DNA from 4 places in the Hylemonella sp. GW821-FHT12C09 genome. Region 2 is predicted to be linked to each of the others. Evidence: predicted binding sites of a transcription regulator. Region 2 holds the regulator's gene; each other region holds the start of a gene.
What was found. Region 2 encodes FNR, which switches genes on or off when oxygen is low (the NO sensors DNR and NnrR bind a similar motif). Its sites were predicted from a motif close to TTGATNNNNATCAA; they were not measured.

Region 1 (5,403 bases), on a different contig from region 2:
CGGTCGTGCCCGAGGGCAGGACATCGAGCAGGACGGCGGGTGCCTTCAGGCCGCGGGTGGACTTGCCGTGGGCCGGGATGTCGGTCCAGTCGAGCTGGCCGCCCGTGCAGGTCTGCACCACGCGGAACCACAGGGGGCCGGCCTGCGCCGGCAGCGTGGTCCGCAGCACGAACTCGTCGTACCAGGCATCGGGCAACGCGTGCTCGGGCGCGCTGGCGGTCCAGCTGATCTCGACCACGTCCTCACGCACGGTCTTGCCATGGCTGTCGTAGGGCTGGGCCAGCACCTCGCGCCGCACGGCCAGGGTCCAGCCCGCCTTGGGCATGGGTTTGGCGCCGCGCACGCCGGCGGGCAGGACCACGCGGATGGCCGTGGTGGGGCTGCCGCTACAGCCGTGGCCCACGCGGAAAGTTGCGCGGTAGCTGCTGCCGGCCGGCGCAGCGGGTTCGTCCAGCACCACGTGGGCCGAGGCCCCGGTGGCGGCGACCAGCAGGCTTGCAGCGCAAAGGAGATGGGGAAGGTTCTTCATATGGGCTCGCTTCAGAAATTGACTTTGAGATCCGCCACGTAGGTGCGCTGCGGATAGGGGTGGAAGTTCCAGTAGCTTTCGTCGCTGAGGTTGTCGATGCCCAGCGAAGCCACGGTCTCGGGGTTGATGCGGTAACGCCAGCGCAGGTCGGTCACCAGATAGCTGCTGGCGCCCGTGTAGGCATAGCCGTTGATGTCGGCGTTGTTCAGCGTCGAATACTGTGGCCCGCTGTAGCGCACGCCCAGAGAGCCGCTCTGCTTTTCATCGAAGCGGTAGCTGGCCAGCGCGGTGGCGCGCCAGACCGGCACGCGCGGCTGGTATTTGCCCACGCTCTCCGGGTAGGCCGGGTTGCTGACGATGCGCGAGTCCGCGTAGATCAGGCTGCCCGAAAGCTCCAGCCCCTTGAGCAATACACCGCTGCCGTTGTAGGCCAGCTCCACCCCCTTGGTGTTCACGGCGTCGATGTTCTGCACGCGGCTGGTGGTACTGCTGCCGGGAATGAGCTGCGCGTAGAGCGCATCACGCGTGTCCTCGTTGAACACGGTCAGGCGCAGCAGGCCGCGGCCCAGGTCCTGCTCCAGCGTGAGCTCGGTGGTCCAGGACTTCTCTGGCGCCAGGTTGGGGTCGTTCACGAAGGCGAGGTTGGCGTTGGAGGTGGCGCCGTAGAGCTCCTGCACGGTGGGCATGCGCACGGCACGGCCCGTGGCGGCCTTGAGCACCTTGTCGGCCGACCACTGATACGCCAGTGCGGCCTTGGGCGAGACATGGGTCTCGTTGCGGCTGGCGTAGTCCACCGGCGTGGAGCCGCTCAGGCGGGTGTAACCACCCGACGCGCTCCAGTTCTCCACACGCGCACCCAGCACGGTCTTCCAGCGCGGCGCGAAGGCCCAGCTGTCCTGGCCGTAGAGGGCCTGGGTCTGGGTCTTGCCGCCCACATCGCTGTTGAGCGAGCCTGCGGCATCGGTGAGCCAGTTGCCGGCGATATTGGACTTGAGGATGCGCAGCTGGTAGTGGTCCTGCTGGGCGCCGAAGTCCACGATGTGCGCGCCCAACCGACCCTGGGGCCGCCAGGTGCCGCGCGCCACCACGGTGGACCAGCCCGTGCCTTGCTGGTCGGTGATCGTGCCGGCGCCACCGCTGAGGGTGGACGTGGCCGAGAGCGTGGCCGCGCGCAGCTGGTCGCGGCCGTAATCGTAGACGCTGGCGGCCAGCTCCCCGTCCCACTCGCCCCTGGTGTTGCTCTTGAGCGAGAGGCCGTGCATCACATGGGCCAGGCTTTCGCGCGAAGCGTTGAAGGCGTTGTTGACGTTGTAGTTCTGGCCGTTGATCTGCACATCGCCGTAGTACACCGCCTGGCCCGCCGCGTCGCGCAGATAAGTCTGCGGCGTGCCCTCGGCGGTGTTGGCCCAGCTGCCCAGGGTGTAGCTGGCGCGCAGCGTGGGCGAGAGGTCGTAGGCCAGCTTGATCCGGGCCTGGTCCTGCACGGTGTGGTACTGGGTGTTGGTGCCCAGGACGTAGTTGTCCACGCCCAGGGTGTTGGGCGCGCGCACCGCGCCGCTCACCGGCGTGGTACCGGCGCCGCCCGTGGCCGTCAGCAGCTTGGTGGCGAACACCAGGGGCTGGCCGGTGCTGTCGGTGTGGTTCAGATGGACCCACCAGGACCAGTCACCGCTGCGGCTGCCCAGCGAGGCGCTGCCCTGGCTGCCGCCATGACTGGCGCTGCTGTTGTAGAGCTTGAAGTTCTGGTTCCAGACACCCAGGCTGGCCGAGCCCTCGAAATGGCCGGGCATGCGCGTCACGTAGTCCACCACCGCGCCCACGGCGTTGCCGGGGTAGGCCGCGGAGTAGGGGCCGTACATGACGTCGACGCGCTCGATCTCCTCGGGGCTCACCATGCCCCAGCGCGGCGCGTAGGTGGCGCCGTTGCCCAGGTAGTTGGAGAGCAGGATGCCGTCGGCGTACACCGCCGAGCGCGCGCTGTTGCCCGTGCCCGAGGCGCGGCTGGAGAGCACGGCGTGGTTGTAGTCACCCACATAACGCTTGCGCACCAGCAGGCTGGGGAAGTACTTGAGCGCGTCTTCGCTGTCGTTGGCGTTGACGGTCTCCGCGATCTGCGCGCGCGTCACGCCCTCAATGGTGGCGGGGATCTGCGTGGGCAGCGAGGTGGGCTGGCCACCCTGGATGGTGACGACGCCGAGCGACTTCACCGGCGTGTCGGCCTCAGCCTGCGCCGCGAGACTCTGGGCCGAAGCCTGAAAGGCAAAAGGGAAAGCCAGGGCCAGGGCCATGGCCAGGCGGTTCTTCCGCATGAACACTCTCCGCAAACATCAGGACATGCAGCCAGGCCTTCCGCCAGAGCGGAGGACCAGGGCTGCGCAGCGATGGATCAGGAGAAGGTGGGAGGCCCGCGGGCGGGCAGGGGCGCGGCCGTGCGCCCGGCGATGTGCGCCGCAGCGATGGGGAGCAGTACGTGCGCCAGCACGTCGGGCAGCGCAGCCGCGGGCTGGGCCAGCGGCGGTGGGGCGCCGACGGTGGCGCACAGGGGGCAGTCCAGCGTGTGGCTGGAAGGGGCCTGGCTGCCGTCATCGCTCTTGACGATGAGCTTCATGGCCCCGCCGCTGGCACAGACCAGCTCGATGGCCTGCGGCTTCACGAGGGGAGAAGCGATGGCGGCCCCCAGCGCCAGCGCAAACCACACCAGCACGAGGCGGGCAAGGAGGCGGGCTTGGCGCAGGGTCTGCATGCCTTGCATTATGGCCGACCGTGCCCGGGCCGCAGCCGGCACCGGTCTTGACCTGTGTCAAAGACCGGCGCAGAGCAGGAGCGCATGATGAAACCAGACCGACCAGGAGATACCGCATGAGCACCCAGATCACCGCGCCCTTCAAGCAGCAATTGCTGCAGCAGCGCACCACCTTGCTGGCCCAGCTGGCCAGCCTGCGCGGCGGCAACGTCGGCCGCGCCCAGGCTTCGGCCGATCATTTCGGCGGGCAGAAGGAAGACTCCCGCGCCCAGCAGGAAACCGAGCGCGACCTGGAGTTCACGCTCGACGCCCGCGAGAGCGCCGAGCTTGATGCCGTGGACGCTGCGCTCAAGCGCATCGAGGCCGGAACCTATGGCGTGTGCACCGACTGCGGCACCGACATTCCGGCCGCACGCCTGCACGCGGCCCCCGAGACGCCGCGCTGCATCAGCTGCCAGGACCAGCTCGAACACCGCCGGCACGCCTGAAGCGCGCCCTTCCCCTTCCATATTCACGACAACGAGAAAGCACCCACCATGCCAACCTTCCACGCCATCGTCTGGCTTGACCGTTCCGAAGCCCACGTCATCCTGTTCGACCGCGAGCACATTGCTGCGCAGAAGATCAAATCGCGCAGCCATCACAAGGCCACCGGCGGCCACACCGGCTCGCACCAGGGCTCGGGCCGCGGTGACAGCGCCAGCGGCCACCACAGCCCCGCTGGTGGCCATAGCAGCGGCGACGAGACCTATTACCACTCGATCGCTGAAGCCCTCAAGGGCGTGCACGAGATCCTGGTGACCGGCCCGGCCCAGGCCAAGGACGAGTTCAAGGCACACTGCGCGCGCCACGACAAGGCCATCGACAAGGCCATCGTCGGCGTCGTCACCAGCGACCACCCCAGCGACGGCCAACTGGTGGCCATGGCCAAGCAGTACTTCCTGAAGCACGACAAGATGAACGGCCAGGCCTGAGAGCCTGCCGTCAAAGAAAAGGGCGCCGATGGCGCCCTTTTCTTTTCGTGCCCCGCCGCGGCCTATTTCGCCAATGGCACGATCTTCTGCTCGATGGCGCCGAAGACGGACTGGCCGTCCTTGCCCTTCATCTCGATGCGGATGGTGTCGCCGAACTTCATGTAGTCGGTGGAAGGCTTGCCATCGAGGATGGTCTCAATGGCGCGTTTCTCGGCGATGCAGCTGTAGCCCTTGCTCCACTCCTTCTTGCCGTTGACCTCGGTGGCACGGTTGCTCACCGTGCCCGAGCCGATGATGCTGCCGGCGCGCACATTGCGCGTCTTGGCCAGGTGGGCGAGGAGCTGGCCGAAGTGGAAGGTCATCTCCTCGCCGGCTTCGCACATGCCGACCGTGCGGCCGTTCCAGGCGCTTTGCAGGGTCAGGTGCAGCTTGCCCTGCTGCCAGGCGTCGCCCAGCTCATCGAGCGTGACGGCCACCGGGCCGAAGGCGGTGGCCGGCTTGCTCTGCAGGAAGCCGAAGTTCTTGGCCAGCTCGTCGGGAATCAGGTGGCGCAGGCTGACGTCGTTGGCGATCATCAGCAGGCGGATGCCGTCGAGCGCCTGTTCCGGCCCGGCGCCCATGGGCACGTCGGCGGTGACCACGGCGACCTCGGCCTCGAAGTCGATGCCGTGGTCTTCGCTGACACAGACCACGTCATCGCGCGGGCCCAGGAAGTCGTCGCTGCCGCCCTGGTACATCAGCGGCTCGGTGTAGTAGTTGGCCGGCACTTCCGAGCCGCGCGCCAGGCGCACCAGCTCCACGTGGTTGATGTAGGCCGAACCGTCGGCCCACTGGTAGGCACGCGGCAGCGGGGCCATGCACAAGGCCGGATCAAAGGGGAAGGCGTGGCGCGCCTTGCCCTGGTTGAGCGTGACGTACAGGTCCTGCAGCTGCGGGGAAAGAAAGTTCCAGTCGTCCAGCACCTGCTGCAGGTGGTGGGCGATGCCGGTCGCATAATGCGCCGTGCTCAGGTCGCGCGAGACGACGACCAGCTGGCCGTCGCGCGAACCGTCCTTGTAGGTGGCAAGCTTCATCGATGGTTTCTCGGATGACGTATCGTTAAGGCCTGTCGGAACAGGTTCCCCTCCAATTACATCATGGACAAGGCGCGCGCAGGC
Region 2 (5,403 bases):
GACCCAGCTGGTCTTCTATGGCCTGCCCTGGCTCGAGTGGGGCCAGCGTCAGGCCGTGCTGTTCGACCTGGGCGCGCGCCGCTTCTACATCTTCGGCCTGGTCCTGTACCCGCAGGACTTCATCTACCTGACCGGCTTGCTGGTCATTTCCGCGCTCGCGCTGTTCCTGTTCACGGCCGTGGCCGGGCGCCTGTGGTGCGGTTATGCCTGTCCGCAGACGGTCTACACCGAAATCTTCCTGTGGATCGAACACCGGATCGAAGGTGATCGCTCGGCCCGCATGCGGCTCGACGCCGCGCCATGGTCCCTGAACAAGCTGGCGCGCAAGGGCGGCAAGCACCTGGCCTGGCTGGCCGTGGCGCTGTGGACCGGCTACACCTTCGTCGGCTACTTCACGCCGATCAAGGAGCTGGGTCTGGAGTTCATCCAGTGGCGCATGTCGTCCTGGGAGGTGTTCTGGGTCATCTTCTACGGTTTTGCCACCTACGGCAATGCCGGCTTCATGCGCGAGCAGGTCTGCAAGTACATGTGCCCGTATGCGCGTTTCCAGAGTGCCATGTTCGACAAGGACACCCTGATCGTCACCTACGACGAAGAGCGCGGCGAGCCCCGCGGCGCACGTTCGCGCAAGGCCGACCCGGCGGCGCTGAAGCTCGGCGCCTGTGTCGACTGCAGCCTGTGCGTGCAGGTCTGCCCGACCGGCATCGACATCCGCAAGGGCCTGCAGTACGAGTGCATCGGTTGCGGCGCCTGCGCCGACGTCTGCGACACCGTGATGGACAAGATGGGCTACGCGCGCGGCCTGGTCAAGTACTCGACGCAGAACGCCATCAAGAACAAGTGGACAAGCGCCGAGACCTGGCGGCACGTGTTCCGTCCCCGGGTGCTGGTTTACACCTCCATCCTGGCCGGGGTCTGCATGGCCATGCTGGTGAGCCTGGCGCTGCGCACGCCCTTCAAGGTGGACGTGGTGCGCGACCGTGGCGTGATGGCGCGCATCGTGTCCGGCGGCATGATCGAGAACGTCTACCGTCTGCAGATCATGAATGCCACCGAGTCCGGACAGCACTACCGCATCACGGTCAGCGGCCTGCCGGGCCTGTCGGTGGCCTCCGAGGAGGAGGTAGGGGTCGACGCCACGCAATCGCGCTGGGTTGCGGTGCGCGTGCAGTTGCCCTATGAGGGCGCCGCCGCTGGCACCCATCCCATCCATTTCGAGATCACCGCACGCGACACGTCAGCGCAATTGCGCGAGAAGTCGGTGTTCCTGGTGCCACGTTGAGGAGCCTTGCAGTATGAATGACAAGAACAATGCCGCGCCGGCCGCGCCCTGGTGGAAGTTCGGCCACGTCTGGCTGGTGCTGGCCGGTCCGATCATCGTGGTGATCGCCGGTTTCATCACCCTCTACCTGGCCGTGAGCCGACCCGACCCGGTGGTCAGCGAGGACTATTACCGCAAGGGCATCGAGATCAACAAGACGCTCGAGGCCGATCCGGCCAGCCTGGCGCCGGCTGTGCAGGCGCGCAACCACGCTGCCACGGGCGCACCGGTGCCGGCCCGGCCGGCGGACAAGCCTTGAATCCCCGGCCACCTGATACGAGGAGGGCGCGATGAAACTGCAAAAACTCATGTGGATCGCCTGGCCGGCCTTTCTGGTCGCAGGTGTGCTGGAGATGCTGGTGTTTGCCATGGTCGATCCGCATGACCTGCACTGGTTCGGCCAACCGGTCGAGCTGTCGCGCCAGGGCATCTACACCATCGCCTTTTTCGTCTTCTGGGGCATCACCATGCTCTCCAGCGCGCTCACGACGCTGCTGGCGCTGTCGCCCTTCGAGTTGAACCACTGCCCCTTGCCGCAGGACGAACGGCCCGAGGCCTGCGCCAAGCAGGACGGCTGCTGCTGAAAGAACCGGGGTCGTTCGACCTCAGTGGCACTCGGTCTGGTGGTTGACCAGCCGGGACAGGGCATCGGTGTCGAGGATGCGCACATGGCGCTGCTTGACCTCGACGATGCCGTCTTCCACGAATTTTGAGAAAGTGCGGCTGACGGTCTCGAGCTTGAGGCCCAGGTAGCTGCCGATTTCTTCGCGCGTCATGCGCAGGATCAGCTCGGATTGGGAGAACCCCCGTGCGTGCAGGCGCTGCACCAGGTTCAGCAGGAAGGCCGCCAGCCGTTCCTCGGCCCGCATGCTGCCCAGCAGCAGCATCACCCCGTGCTCACGCACGATCTCGCGGCTCATGATCTTGTGCACATGGCGCTGCAGGCCATTGATCTCGCGCGACAGGTCCTCGATGCGGTCGAAGGGCATCACGCAGACCTCGGCATCCTCCAGCGCCACGGCGTCGCAGGTATGGTGGTCGTTGACGATGCCGTCCAGGCCGATGATCTCGCCGGCCATCTGGAAGCCCGTGACCTGGTCGCGGCCGTCCTCGGAGGCTACGCAGGTCTTGAAGAAGCCGGTGCGGATGGCGTAGAGCGAGTTGAATTTCTCGCCATTGCGGAAGAGGGCGGTGCCGCGCTTGATCTTGCGGCGATTGGCCACCATGTCATCGAGGCGGTCAATTTCCTCGGTGCTCAGGCCCATGGGCATGCAGAGCTCGCGCAGATTGCAATTGGAGCAGGCGACTTTGATCGTTTGCGGATTCATGGGCTGTATTTTGACATCGGCCATGGCGGCAACTCCCCACTGGAAATGGACTCTGGCCCGTACCTTACCAGCATTTGATGCAAATCAAGATGGAATCCCCCTTTCCCCGGCACAGTTCAAGCATCCGAGGACCCCTCATGAACGCCGATACCGTCGAGCCCCTTTCTCCAGAGCTATTGCGTCGCCACGACGTGGCGGGGCCGCGCTACACCTCCTACCCGACGGCGGATCGTTTCGTCGAGGCCTTCGGCCCTGACGACTACTTGCGTGCCCTGCAGCAGCGCCGCTCGGGCGCGGCCGCCCTGGTGCTGCCGCTGTCGCTCTACGTGCATGTGCCGTTCTGCGAGTCGCTGTGCTACTACTGCGCCTGCAACAAGATCATCACCAAGCACCATGACCGCGCGGCCGAGTACCTGCGCTACCTGAGCCGCGAGGTGGATCTGCACACCGCCCAGCTGGGCGTGGGCCAGACCGTCACGCAGTTGCATCTGGGTGGCGGTACGCCGACCTTCCTGAGCGACGCCGAACTGCGCGAGCTCATGGCCATGCTCAAGCGCAGCTTCACGCTGGCGCCTGGCGGCGAATACTCGATCGAAGTCGATCCGCGCACCATCGATGCCGGTCGGCTCGACACCCTGGCTGAACTCGGCTTCAACCGGCTGAGTTTCGGTGTGCAGGACTTCGACCCCGCCGTGCAGAAAGCGGTGCACCGGGTGCAACCGGCCGAACAGGTGTTTTCCCTGGTGCAGGCCGCGCGTGACCGCGGCTTCGATTCGGTCAACGTCGACCTGATCTACGGTCTGCCGCAGCAGACGCCCGAGTCCTTCGCCCGCACGATTCAGCAGGTCAACGAACTGCGGCCGGACCGCATCGCCCTGTACGCCTACGCCCACCTGCCCGAGCGCTTCAAGCCGCAGCGCCGCATCGCCAGCGCCGAACTGCCGGGCGCCGCCGCCAAGCTGGCCATGCTGTCCGGCGCGCTGGCGCGCTTCCAGGCCGCGGGTTACGTCTATGTCGGCATGGACCATTTCGCGCTGCCCAACGACGCCTTGGCCGTGGCCAAGCGCCAGGGGCGCCTGCACCGCAACTTCCAGGGCTACAGCACCCAGCCCGACTGCGACCTGATCGGCCTGGGCGTCTCGTCCATCGGCCGCATCGGCGCCACCTACAGCCAGAATGCCAAGACACTGGAGGAGTACTACGACGCCATCGATCACGGCCACTTCGCCGTGGTGCGCGGCCTGGCGCTATCGAGGGATGATCTGGTGCGCCGTGCCGTCATCATGGCCCTGATGTGCCAGGGCGAGGTGCTGTTCGAATCCATCAACCTGGCCTACCTGATCGACTTCAAGTCCTACTTCGCCCCGGAACTGGAGGCCCTGCGCGAGCTGGCCGAGCAGGGGCTGGTGACGCTGGACGATGGGGGTATCCAGGTCACGGCCATGGGCTGGTACTTCGTGCGCGCCGTGGCCATGGCCTTCGACCGTTACCTGCAGGCGGACCGCAACCGCGCCCGGTTCTCCAAGATCATCTGAGCGCTTTCGCGCGGCCCTACACTCGGCCTTATGCAGACTTCCCTGGCCGTCACGGCCTTGCTCATGGGCCTTGCCGGCGGCCCTCATTGCATCGCCATGTGCGGCGCGGCCTGCGTCGGTCTGGGCCAGGCCGCCGGCGAGCGCCGCAACGAGGCGATGTGGGTGTTCCAGCTCGGTCGCGTGCTGGGTTATGCCGCACTGGGCGCCCTGGCGGCAGCCTCCATCCAGGGCCTGGGTTGGCTCACCATCCAGTCGGCTGCGCTGCGCCCGGTCTGGACCCTGTTTCACGTCGCGGCCTTCATGCTGGGCCTGGTGCTGCTGGTGCGTGCGCAACAGCCGGTCTGGCTGGAGCGTGCGGCGCGACGCCTGTGGAGCGGTGCCCGTGCGCTGGCCGCCGGCCAGGGCCGGGGCGCACCGCTGGTGGTGGGCACGCTGTGGGCCTTGTTGCCCTGTGGCCTGCTGTACTCGGCCCTGTTGGTGGCGGCCATGACGGGCAGCGCGATCGAAGGCGCGGCGGTCATGGCGCTGTTCGCCGCGGGCACGGCCGTTTCCATGATGGCCGGTCCCTGGTTATGGCTGCGCCTGCGCGGCACGGGCCGCGGTGACTGGGGTATGCGACTGGCCGGTCTGGCGCTGGCTGCCAGTTCGGCCTGGGCGCTGTGGATGGGACTGGTGCATGACACGGCACCCTGGTGCGTCACCCCGGCCGGCTGATCCCGATTTCTCCTTCGTCTGTCGCACGGCCGTTTGCCATAATCCAGGCCCATGTCACGTCCTTCCGGCGCCACACCGTCGCGCACCCATCTGGTCCTGATCCCCAGCTACAACACCGGTCCCAAGCTGCTGGAAACCGTGCAGGAGGCCTTGCGCCAGTGGGCTCCGGTCTGGGTGGTCGTCGACGGCAGCACGGACGGCAGCGGGGCGCAACTGCAGGCGCGGGCTGCGCAGGAGCCGGACCTCAAGGTCATGGTGCTGGTACGGAACCAGGGCAAGGGTGCCGCCGTCCTGCACGGGCTGGTGCTGGCCGAGGCGGCCGGCTACACCCATGTGCTGACCATGGATTCCGATGGCCAGCACCCGGCGCAACTGATCCCGGCGTTCATGCAGGCGGCGGGCGACGACACCTGCCGCATGGTGCTGGGCAAGCCGGTCTTTGCTGCCGATGCGCCAGCGCTGCGCGTGCAGGGCCGCAAGGTCTCCAATGCCTGGGCCAATCTGG
Region 3 (5,403 bases), on a different contig from region 2:
TCTTGATGGGATCCACGTCCACGGCGATCACGTCCTTGGGCGCGAAGCGGCCCTCGAGCAACAGTTTCGAGAGCGGGTTCTCGATGCGCTGCTGGATCGCGCGCTTGAGCGGCCGCGCGCCGAACACGGGGTCGAAGCCGACCTTGGCCAGTTCGGCCAGCGCCTTGTCGGACACCTGCAGTGCCAGCTCCATCTTGCCCAGGCGGTCCTGCAGGGCCTGCAGCTGGATGCCGGCGATGCTGGTGATGTGCTCGGCGTCCAGCGCGTGGAAGACCACGGTCTCGTCGATGCGGTTGAGGAACTCGGGGCGGAAGTGGTTCTTGAGCTCACCCCACACCGCGTCCTTCACGTCCTCATAAGGCTCGCCCACCATGGCCTGGATCAGGTGCGAGCCGATGTTGCTGGTCATCACGATCACTGTGTTCTTGAAGTCCACGGTACGGCCCTGGCCGTCGGTCAGGCGGCCATCGTCCAGTACCTGCAGCAGCACGTTGAACACATCGGGGTGGGCCTTCTCGACCTCGTCGAGCAGCAGCACGCTGTAGGGCTTGCGGCGCACGGCTTCGGTCAGGTAACCGCCCTCTTCGTAACCCACGTAGCCGGGCGGCGCGCCGATCAGGCGGGCCACGGAGTGTTTCTCCATGAACTCGCTCATATCGATGCGCACCAGATGGTCCACGCTGTCGAACAGGAAGCCGGCCAGCGCCTTGCACAGCTCGGTCTTACCGACGCCCGTGGGGCCGAGGAAGAGGAAGGAGCCCGTGGGGCGGTTCGGGTCGCTCAAGCCCGAGCGTGAACGACGGATGGCGTTGGCCACGGCCGAGATGGCTTCGTCCTGGCCCACCACGCGCTCGTGCAGCCTGGTTTCCATCTGCAGCAGCTTGTCTTTCTCGCCCTGCATCATCTTGGCCACGGGAATGCCGGTGGCGCGTGACACCACTTCGGCAATTTCTTCAGCACCTACCTGGGTGCGCAGCAGGCGCGGCGCACTGCCCTCGCCCTGGCCCTGTTCACGGGCCTGGGCTTCCTTGAGCAGCTTTTCCAGCTCGGGCAGCTTGCCGTACTGCAGTTCGGAGACCTTGGCGAAATCGCCCTTGCGGGTCAGCTCGGCGATCTGTGCCTTGAGCTTCTCGATGTCTTCGCGCACGTGCTGGCTGCCCTGGGCCTGGGCTTTCTCGGCCTTCCAGATTTCGTCGTAGTCGGCAATCTCTTTCTGCAGCTTGGCGATCTCTTCCTGGATCAGTTCCAGGCGCTTTTGCGAAGCCTCGTCCTTTTCCTTCTTCATGGCCTCGCGCTCGATCTGCAGTTGGATCAGCCGGCGGTCGAGCTTGTCCATGACCTCGGGCTTGGAATCGATCTCGATCTTGATCTTGGCGGCGGCTTCGTCGATCAGATCGATCGCCTTGTCCGGCAGGAAGCGGTCGGTGATGTAGCGGTGGCTGAGCTCGGCCGCGGCCACGATGGCCGGGTCGGTGATGTCCACGCCGTGGTGCACTTCGTATTTCTCCTGCAGGCCGCGCAGGATGGCAATGGTCTGTTCCACGGTGGGCTCACCCACCAGCACCTTCTGGAAGCGGCGCTCCAGCGCCGCGTCCTTCTCGATGTACTTGCGGTATTCGTCCAGGGTAGTGGCGCCGATGCAATGCAGTTCACCACGCGCCAGCGCCGGCTTGAGCATGTTGCCGGCGTCGATCGCGCCTTCGGCCTTGCCGGCGCCCACCATGGTGTGCAATTCGTCGATAAAGAGGATGATGCGGCCTTCGTCCTGCGCCACTTCCTTCAGCACGGCCTTCAGGCGCTCCTCGAACTCGCCGCGGTACTTGGCGCCGGCCAGCAGGCCCGCCATGTCCAGCACCAGCACGCGCTTGTCGCGCAGGGTCTCGGGCACCTCGCCGTTGACGATGCGCTGGGCCAGGCCCTCGACGATGGCGGTCTTGCCCACGCCGGGCTCACCGATGAGCACAGGGTTGTTCTTGCTGCGACGCTGGAGCACCTGGATGGCGCGGCGGATTTCGTCGTCGCGGCCGATCACCGGGTCCAGCTTGCCCAGACGGGCGCGTTCGGTCAGGTCCAGGGTGTATTTCTTCAGGGCTTCGCGCTGGCCCTCGGCCTCCGGGTTGTCTACCGACTGCCCGCCACGCACGGCGTCCACGGCAGCCTCCAGCGCCTTGCGGGTCAGACCGTTGGCCTTGGCCAGGTGGCCGATGTCGCCCTTGTGGTCGGCGGCGGCCAGCAGGAAGAGTTCGCTGGCAACGTATTGGTCGCCGCGCTTGATGGACTCTTTCTCGGCGGCCTGTAGCAGGCTGACCAGGTCGCGCCCGACCTGCACCTGTTCCTGGCCTTCGACCTGGGGCAGCTTCTTGACGGCGGCCTCGGCCCCGGCCAGCAGGCCCGCCACGTTGACGCCCGCGCGCTGCAAGAGGGCCTTGGGGCCGTCCTGCTGGCGCAGCATGGCCACCAGCAGGTGGGCCGGCTCGATGTAGGCGTGGTCCTGTCCCAGGGCCAGCGTCTGTGCTTCGCCCAGGGCTTCCTGGAATTTGGTGGTGAGTTTGTCGATCCGCATGAAATCCTCCGGTTGCAGCCCAGCTTTGGGTGCATAGACTGAATTTCAAGGGCTGGGGCCCGGAATGATTTTGACGGATATCAAAACCACGCCGAACAAAACCGCGCCGGGCGCCGCAAAACCTTGGCCTAGAATGACCCCGCGACGTTTCCCCGGCTTCGTTGATCCATGGTACGGACCAGGATGTCGCACTTCATACAAGCGCCGCGGCCTGCGCCAGCGGAAACAGAATACGGTGAAGGGAGGCAACATGTCTGGATCGAAATTCGCGCGCGCGCTCGCGCTGGTGGGCCTGGTGGTAATCGGGCTCGCTGCCTGCAACCGGGGCCCGGGCGCCTCCCTCAAGATCACCCCCCAAGACCCGGCCTGGAGCCGGATCATCAACTCGCACAGCGCCGGCCTGCTTTCGCGCAAGGACAAGATCCGTGTGGTCTTCTCGGGCGACGTGGTCTCGGCGGACCGGGTCGGGCAGAGCGCCAACCGGCACCTGGCGGCCTATCCGGCCATCCAGGGCAGCGTGGTCTTCGCCAGCACGCGCGAAATCGTGCTGGCGCCTGAACAGGACCTGGAGTCGGGCCGGGACTACCGCCTCACGGTCAAGCCGGCCGGCCTGCAGGGCGTAGACGCCGATGTAAAGGACTACGAGTTCGTGGTGCAGACCCAGCCGCGCCGCTTCGAGGTGCAGGTGGCCGGCCTGGCCACCGACCAGAAGCATGAGGGCCGCATGCAGCTGCGTGGCGCCGTGCTGACCGCCGACGTGGAAGCGGCGGCCGACGTGCAGAAGGTGCTCAAGGCACGCTTCCAGGGCCAGCCGCTGGCCGTGGAGTGGCAGCCCGCCCCGGATGCGCGGCGGCACGAGTTCACCGTCACCGGCATCGAACGGCAGCAGACCGCGCATGAGCTCTCCATCGAATGGGCCGGCCAGAGCCTGGCGCAGAACACCACGGGCCAGAGCCAGATCGAGATTCCGGCGCGCAACCAGTTCAAGGTGCTGCAGGCGCGCGCCGTGCAGAACGACAACGAACAGTACGTGCAGCTCACCTTCTCCGAGCCGCTGGACGCGCGCCAGAACCTGCGCGGCCTGGTGGAGCTGAGTTCCGGCCGGTCGACCCACCGTGTCGAGAACAACGTCATCAAGGTGTATCCGGACGGCGGCGCCGAAGGCGAGGTGCAGGTGACGGTGGCCGCCGGCCTGCGCACGGCCCGGGGCGACCGGCTGCTCTCCGGCTTCCAGCAGGCTGTAACCTTTGCCAGCATCAAGCCGCAGGTGCGCTTTGTGGGCAAGGGCGTGATCCTGCCCGAGAACAAGGTGCTGAGCGTGCCGATCGAGGCGGTGAACGCGCGCTCGGTACGCGTGACGGCCTTCCGCATCTACGACAACAACGTGGGCCAGTTCCTGCAGGTCAACAAGCTCGACGGCCAGCAGGAGCTCGGCCGCGTGGGCCGCTACCTCTGGCGCAAGACCATCACGCTGCCCGCCACGCAGGCCAACCGCTGGAACCGCTACGCGCTGGACGTGACCGAGCTCTTCGACAAGAACCCGGGCGGGCTGTTCCGCCTGACGGTCTCGATCAGCCGCGCCGACGCCACCTACGCCTGCCCCGGCACCGACGCCGAGGAAGCGACCATGGAGTCGCCGCTGGTGAACGAGGAGGACTTCGGTCAGCGCGAAGCCAGCAGCTGGGATTTTGCCGAGCAGTACTACGGCGAGGGCGAACAGGAGGGCTGGCACGAGCGCGAGAACCCCTGCAAGAAGAGCTACTACCGTTTCTCGGAGCGCACGCGCGCCGCACGCAACCTGCTGGCATCCAACATCGGCCTGCTGGCCAAGCGCGACCAGAACGGCAAGATGCTGGTGGTGACCACCGACCTGCGCACGGCCCAGCCGCTGGCGGGCGTGAAGGTCACGGCCATGAACTTCCAGAACCAGCCGGTGCTGAGCGAGGTGTCCAACGGCGAAGGCCTGATCCACTTCAACCTCAAGACCGCCCCCTTCTTCCTGCTGGCCGACAAGGGCGGGCAGAAGGGTTACCTCAAGGTGGCGCAGGGCACGGCCCTGCCGACCAGCCACTTCGACGTGGGCGGCGAGAAGGTCAGCGCCGGCCTGAAGGGCCATATCTATGGCGAGCGCGGCGTCTGGCGCCCGGGCGACGACATCTACCTCACCTTCGTGCTGCAGGACAGCCACAAGACCCTGCCGCCCAACCACCCGGTGACCATGGAGCTGCGCAACCCGCAGGGCCAGCTGGTGCAGACGCTGACCAACACCACCCCGGTGGGCGGTTTCTACAAATTCGCCATGAAAACGGCCGACGGCGCACCCACCGGCGACTGGACGGCCAAGGCCATCCTGGGCGGCACCAGCTTCAGCCGCAGCGTGAAGATCGAGACGGTGATGCCCAACCGGCTCAAGATCGACCTGGACGTGGGGGCCGGCAAGCTGGCGGGCAGCGCGCCCCTGAAGGGCCAGCTGGCCGCCCAGTGGCTGACCGGCGCCACGGCCGCCGGGCTGAAGGCCGAGGTGAAGATGCGCCTGAACCGCACGGCCACGCGCTTCGAGCGCTACGCCGACTTCGCCTTCGACGACCCGGCACGCGAATTCAACGCCGAGCCCGAATCCATCTTCGAGGGTGAACTCGACAACGACGGCAAGGCCAAGTTCGAACACGCCGGCAGTTCTGCCAAGGAGGCGCCTGGCATGCTCAGCGCCACGCTGACCACACGCGTGTTCGAGCCCGGCGGCGCCTTCAGCATCAACCGGCAGACGGCGCCCTACTCGCCCTTCGACCGCTACATCGGCATCAAGCTGCCCAAGGGCGACGTGGCGCGCAACATGCTGC
Region 4 (5,403 bases), on a different contig from region 2:
GCAGGACCCCCACCCATTCCTTGCGGTGCTGCAACCGGTGCCTGCTTGCCTTGTCCAACTTGATTCCAAACGACGTATCAGTCCGGGTAGTCTATCGGCGGGCCGGACAGCACGGCAATCCCGGGTAGACCCGGAGCCGGCCGCTGTCGAGCGGCTCAGTTCACCCCCGCGCTGGTCGCCAGCACCGCCGCCTGCACGCGCGTGCTCACCGCCAGCTTGCGCAGCACGTGCTGCACGTGGATCTTGACCGTGGTTTCGGCGATGCCGAGGTCGGTGCCGATCTCCTTGTTGCTCGCGCCGCGCGCGATGCCGCGCAGGATGTCGCGCTCGCGCGGCGAGAGCTGGTCCAGCAGGGCCTGGGCCGGGCTGGGCGCGGCAGGTGTGGGCGCGGGGGGCGTGCGCCCGTTCTGGAAAGCCGAGACCAGCTTGCTGGTCATCTCGGGCGCCACCACGTTTTCGCCGCGCATGACACGGGCGATGGCCGTGGCCAGTGCGTCGCCTTCGATGGTCTTGAGCAGGTAGCCGGCGGCGCCGGCCTTCAGCGCCGTGCCCAGGTCCTGCTCGTCCTCGCTGACGGTGAGCATGAGCACACGGGCCTGGGGCGCGGCTTCGCGCAGCGCGGGCAGGGCGTCGACGCCGCGCACGCCGGGCAGGTGGTTGTCCAGCAGGATCAGGTCGGGCTGCAGTTCCTGCGCGCGGCGCTGGGCCTGGCCGGCATCGGCCGCGTCGCCCACCACCTCGAAGTTGGGTTCGCGTGCCAGCAGGGCGATCAGGCCGCGGCGAAACAGGGTGTGGTCGTCGACCACCAGGATGCGGATGCGCTCAGGCTGCATGTTCAAGGGGGCCGGTTGCCGGCAGGGTCGGGGCGGGCGCGCGGGCGGCGACCAGCTGGGCCGGCAGGGTCAGCACCATGGAGGTGCCGCTGCCCGGGGTGGAGATGAGTTCGACCCGTGCGCCGATGCGCTCGGCGCGCTCGCGCATGATGCGCAGGCCCACGTGGCTCTCGTCGATACCGTCGTCGCGGGTGTCGAAACCGCTGCCGTCGTCACGCACCTCGAAGCGCCATTCGGGCTGCTGCTGCACATCGAGCCAGACCTGCGAGGCGCGGGCGTGCTTGCGCACGTTGGAGAGCGCCTCCTGCACGATGTGCAGCACCTGGATCTGCAGGTCGGGCGCCAGCGGCAGGCCGTGGCCCTGCATCTGCAGGTGTCCCTTCAGGCCGCTTTGCAGTTCGAACTTGTGCAGCGTGGTGGTCAGCGCGGTCTCGATGTCTTCGGTGTTGGTGCGGGTGCGGAAGTGCATCAGCAGCTCACGCACGTCGCCATAACTTTCGCGCACGCCCGCATCGATCTCCTCCAGCACCTTGGCCATGCCCTGCGCGTCTCCTGCGGCCAGGGCGTCGCGCATGAGCTGCACCTGGATCTTGAGGAAGGCCAGGGACTGTGCGATGGAGTCATGCAACTCGCGCGCCAGCAGGTGGCGCTCCTGGGACACCGCGGCCTCCATGTCCAGGGCGTTCAGGCGCAGGTTCTCCATGGCGCCGGCCAGGTGGCTGGCCAGGGCTTCGAGCAGGGAGCGTTCGGCGGCCGAGGGCTCGGTGCGGGCGTGGAAAAACAGGTCCACCTCGCCCATGAGGCGTTCGTGCAGGCGCACCGGGATGTTGACCAGCGACTCGAAACCGGCCTGCCCGCACAGGCGGTCGCGCGTGTCGCCCAGCGTGTGGATGGGGATGACGCGCAGCCCGGCGCTGGTGGCCGTGCTGGCGCCGCAGTCGCAATCGCCCTTGTGGATGCAGTGCTCGGCTTCCACCATGTCGGCGGGCAGGCCCTGGGCGGCCAGCATGAGGTAGCGCTGGTTGGATTGGTCGGACCAGCGCAAGGCCACACCGTCGGCATGCGCGATGCGCTGGATGCTGCGCACGAAACCCTGGGCCAGCTCGTCGAGCGAGGTGCTGCGCGCCACCAGCGCGGTGATTTCGTAGAGGCTGGCCAGGCGTTCGCGTTTTTCTTCCAGCTCGGCGGTCTTCTCGGCCACCTTGGCTTCGAGGTTGCGGTACATGGACTGCAGGTGCGTGGCCATGTCGTTGAAGCCTTCGGCCAGGGTGCCGAACTCGTCACTGCTGACGCGCTCGACGCGCGCGTCGAAGTCGCCGCCCTGGATCTTCTCGATGGCCCGCTTGAGCAGGCCCACGGGTTCGAGCACCAGCAGCTGGCCGACATAGAGCAGCACCACCGCGCCCAGGACGACCAGGGCCATCAGCGTGGTCTGCAGCAGGTGCAGGATGGCCGTCCAGCGCGAGATATGGGTCTCGATGCCATGCACGAAAGCATCGATGTCGGCGACGAAGGCCATGGTCTGGATGCGCAGGCCCGACTGGGCCACGCCGGATTCGAGCAGGGGGCGGAAGGCTTTCCAGTCGCTCTCGATGACGACAAAGCGCTCCTGCACGGTGTCGTCCCAGGGCACGAAGAGCGGGCGCTCGGGGTCGCCCGTGCGCAGCACCTGCAGGCTGGCCTCGAACTCCTGGACCAGCGGCAGCAGCTCCGTTGTCTGCCCGGCGCTGCGCGCCAGGGCCATGCGGTAGGCCTGCATGCGCATGCGCCCGGCTTCGTTGACGGCGGCCGCACCGCCATCGAGCTGCCAGGATACCCACAGCGTGGCCGCCGTGGCCAGCAGGGCCAGCAGCAGGAAGGGGGTGGCGGCCAGCGTGAGCTTGGCGGCCAGGCTGCGTTGCTTCTGGGGTGTCATGGTGGTTGCGTTGCGGGGGCTCCAGTGTGCGGTCAAAGCGGTCGCCCGGGCCGGCTTGAATCTTGATACGGATCAAGCCGGCGCGCAATAGCCGGTCTAAAGTGAGGCGGTATCCGCTTCGACCAGGAGGTTTCCATGTTCCAGCATATCCTGTTGCCTACCGATGGGTCCGAGCCGGCCATGCGCGCGGTGGCGCGCGGCGTCGAGCTGGCCCAGCGTCTGGGGGCCCGGGTCACGGTGATGACCGCACTCGAACACTTTCCGGCCGGCATCATGGCCAGCGGCTACCGGCCCCACGACGAACCCCAGGAGGTGCCCGGCCTGCAGGCCGCCACCTACTGGCTGGAGCAGGCCGAGACCGTGGCGCGCGCCGCTGGCGTGCCCTGCGAACGCCTGCTCATGCGCGAGCAGAAGATCGTCTACCGCGCCATCCTCGATGCGGCACAACAGTGCGGCGCCGATCTCATCGTCATGGGCACGCACGGCATGGGTCTGATGGAGCGCCTCTTCGTGGGCAGCCAGACGCAGCGCGTGCTGGCGCACACCGCCATCCCCGTACTGACGCTGCATTAGAGAAGCTCCCCCAGGCTCCGCTCCTGCGTTCGTTACACCCCCCCCTTTCAAGAGAAGGGGCAACGCCAGTGGCCCGGCCAAGCCGGTTCCACGGCGTTCCGCGATCCATCCCGTAGGTCTGCCAGGTCTTCGTTGATCGGGTGTCTGCTCATCCACGCACGTCGGCTACGGGTTCGGCGCCGAAGTCCGGCCGGTCCAGATACGCCAGCACCTTGCGCGCGGCGGCCTCGGGGCTGTCGAGCTGGCCGGCACTCTTGAGCTGTTCAAAACGTGCGCGGTCGGGGAAGGCCGCGGCATCGGCGCCGCGCAGTTGCACCTGCATGTCGGTGTCGATCACGCCGGGCGCCAGCGAGCAGACCTTGGCGCCCTGGGGCTTGAGCGCTTCTTCCAGCGCCAGGCAGCGTGTGTAGTGGTCCATGCCGGCCTTGGCCGCGCAATAGACAGCCTGCGAGGCCATGGGCCGGCGGCCCAGGCCCGAGGAGATGTTGAGGATGCGGCGCGGTACGCCCCAGCCTTCGGTGGCGGCCAGGAAGGCCGCGCAAAGCGCCAGGGGCGCTTCCAGGTCCACGCGCAGGGCCTGGGCCAGGTCGTCGGGGTCGATCTCCGACAGCGGCGCAATGCGCGGGATCGTGCCGGCGTTGTTGATCAGCGTGGCGCCGGCATGGCGCATCCTCGGGCGGCCCAGCCATTGCCGCAGCATGGCCGCGGCCTCGCGGCTGTGCGAGAGGTCCAGTGGCCACTGTTCCAGCGGGCAGCCGGCCTGTGCCGCCAGCGCCGCCAGCGCCGCGTTGTCCTTGCGCGAGAGGCACAGCAGGGTGTGGCCGGGCGCCAGCAGCTGCTGTGCCATGGCCAGGCCCATGCCGCGCGAGGCGCCGGTGAGGATGTACAGATGGGTATCGGCCATGGGGTTCTCCTTGGACATCAGAAGGGGGGCGGGCTGTACCAGTGCAGGGCTTCGCCCGTGGCGGGGTGCGTGAGCGCCAGCTCGGCGGCGTGCAGTTGCAGGCGCGGGCAGCGTGCCTGGGTGTCGGCGTCCGCATAGAGGGCGTCGCCCAGGATGGGGTGGCCGATGGCCTGCAGATGCACGCGCAGCTGGTGCGTGCGGCCCGTCACCGGCTCGAGCTCCAGCCGGGTCTGCGGCCGGCCCCTGGCATCGTGCTCGTGCGCCAGCACGCGCCAGCGCGTCTGGCTGGGCTTGCCGCCGGCGTCCACCCTCTGGCGGGGCCGGTTGGGCCAGTCGCTCATGAGCGGCAGGTCGATCTCGCCCCCCTCGGCGGGCGGCGGCGGCACGTGGCCGGCGACCAGCGCCACGTAGCGTTTGCGGACCGAACGGGATTCGAAGGCCATGCTCAGCGTGCGCTGCATCGCGCTGCCGCGCGCCATCAGCAGCAGGCCAGAGGTGGCCATGTCCAGCCGGTGCACGATCAGCGCGTCGGGCCACAGCGCCTGGGCGCGGGCGCTGGCACAGTCCTGCTTGTCGGTGCCGCGCCCGGGCACCGAGAGCAGGCCGGCGGGTTTGTCCAGCACCAGCAGCGCGTCGTCGGCGTGCAGGCAGGCAATACCGACGGGTTCAGCGCTGGGGCTCACCCTGGATCAGGCGCTGCACGGTGTCGCACAGCTCCGAGACGTCGTTGGGCTTGTGGATCAGGGCACGGGCACCGGCTTCCAGCGCGCTGGCCTCGATCTCGGGCGTGATGTAGCCCGAGGCCAGTGCCATGGGCAGCTTGGGGCGGATGCGGTGCGCGTCCTTGAGCAGCTCGACGCCGCTGTAACCCGGCATGTTGTAGTCGGTCACCAGCAGGTCGTAGTCGTCGGGCTGCGCGCGCAAGGCGGCCAGCGCGGCCTGCGGGTCGGTGTAGACGCTGACCTTGAAACCGCGCCGCGCCAGCACGCGCTCGACCAGGAAGGACAGGGCCTGGTCGTCATCGACGTACATCACGTGGCGGCCGAAGCCCATGGCGGTCTGCAGGCGCGTGGGCTCGGCCGGCGCGGGAAGGCTGTCGCTCTCGGCCTCGGCCGCGGGGAAATAGAGCGTGAATTCGCTGCCGTTGCCGGGCGAGCTGCTCACGTCCACGGTCCCCA

Region 1: a site for FNR is predicted at 3,320-3,333, ahead of AC1RRP_RS16750 (TraR/DksA family transcriptional regulator). Genes of this name have one in related genera too.
Region 3: a site for FNR is predicted at 2,634-2,647, ahead of clpB (ATP-dependent chaperone ClpB). Genes of this name have one in related genera too.
Region 4: a site for FNR is predicted at 2,811-2,824, ahead of AC1RRP_RS01920 (universal stress protein). Genes of this name have one in related genera too.

The regions. Positions count from the first base shown of each region.
Region 1 covers NZ_JBXAQQ010000011.1:87,366-92,768, forward strand. Annotated here, with positions in the region: gene AC1RRP_RS16735 (YcnI family copper-binding membrane protein) at 1-529, opposite strand, end outside; gene AC1RRP_RS16740 (TonB-dependent receptor) at 541-2,838, opposite strand; gene AC1RRP_RS16745 (DUF2946 family protein) at 2,916-3,281, opposite strand; gene AC1RRP_RS16750 (TraR/DksA family transcriptional regulator) at 3,389-3,760, shown strand; gene AC1RRP_RS16755 (hypothetical protein) at 3,809-4,246, shown strand; gene AC1RRP_RS16760 (fumarylacetoacetate hydrolase family protein) at 4,309-5,319, opposite strand; gene AC1RRP_RS16765 (IclR family transcriptional regulator) at 5,383-5,403, shown strand, end outside.
Region 2 covers NZ_JBXAQQ010000008.1:76,394-81,796, forward strand. Annotated here, with positions in the region: gene ccoG (cytochrome c oxidase accessory protein CcoG) at 1-1,282, shown strand, start outside; gene AC1RRP_RS14235 (FixH family protein) at 1,296-1,580, shown strand; gene AC1RRP_RS14240 (hypothetical protein) at 1,612-1,905, shown strand; gene fnr (fumarate/nitrate reduction transcriptional regulator Fnr) at 1,927-2,649, opposite strand; gene hemN (oxygen-independent coproporphyrinogen III oxidase) at 2,787-4,184, shown strand; gene AC1RRP_RS14255 (sulfite exporter TauE/SafE family protein) at 4,215-4,898, shown strand; gene AC1RRP_RS14260 (glycosyltransferase family 2 protein) at 4,950-5,403, shown strand, end outside.
Region 3 covers NZ_JBXAQQ010000005.1:200,116-205,518, reverse strand. Annotated here, with positions in the region: gene clpB (ATP-dependent chaperone ClpB) at 1-2,563, opposite strand, end outside; gene AC1RRP_RS10500 (alpha-2-macroglobulin family protein) at 2,814-5,403, shown strand, end outside.
Region 4 covers NZ_JBXAQQ010000001.1:375,444-380,846, reverse strand. Annotated here, with positions in the region: gene AC1RRP_RS01935 (sensor domain-containing diguanylate cyclase) at 1-58, opposite strand, end outside; gene AC1RRP_RS01930 (response regulator) at 156-833, opposite strand; gene AC1RRP_RS01925 (type IV pili methyl-accepting chemotaxis transducer N-terminal domain-containing protein) at 823-2,748, opposite strand; gene AC1RRP_RS01920 (universal stress protein) at 2,884-3,321, shown strand; gene AC1RRP_RS01915 (SDR family NAD(P)-dependent oxidoreductase) at 3,470-4,225, opposite strand; gene AC1RRP_RS01910 (RluA family pseudouridine synthase) at 4,243-4,908, opposite strand; gene AC1RRP_RS01905 (PAS domain-containing hybrid sensor histidine kinase/response regulator) at 4,892-5,403, opposite strand, start outside.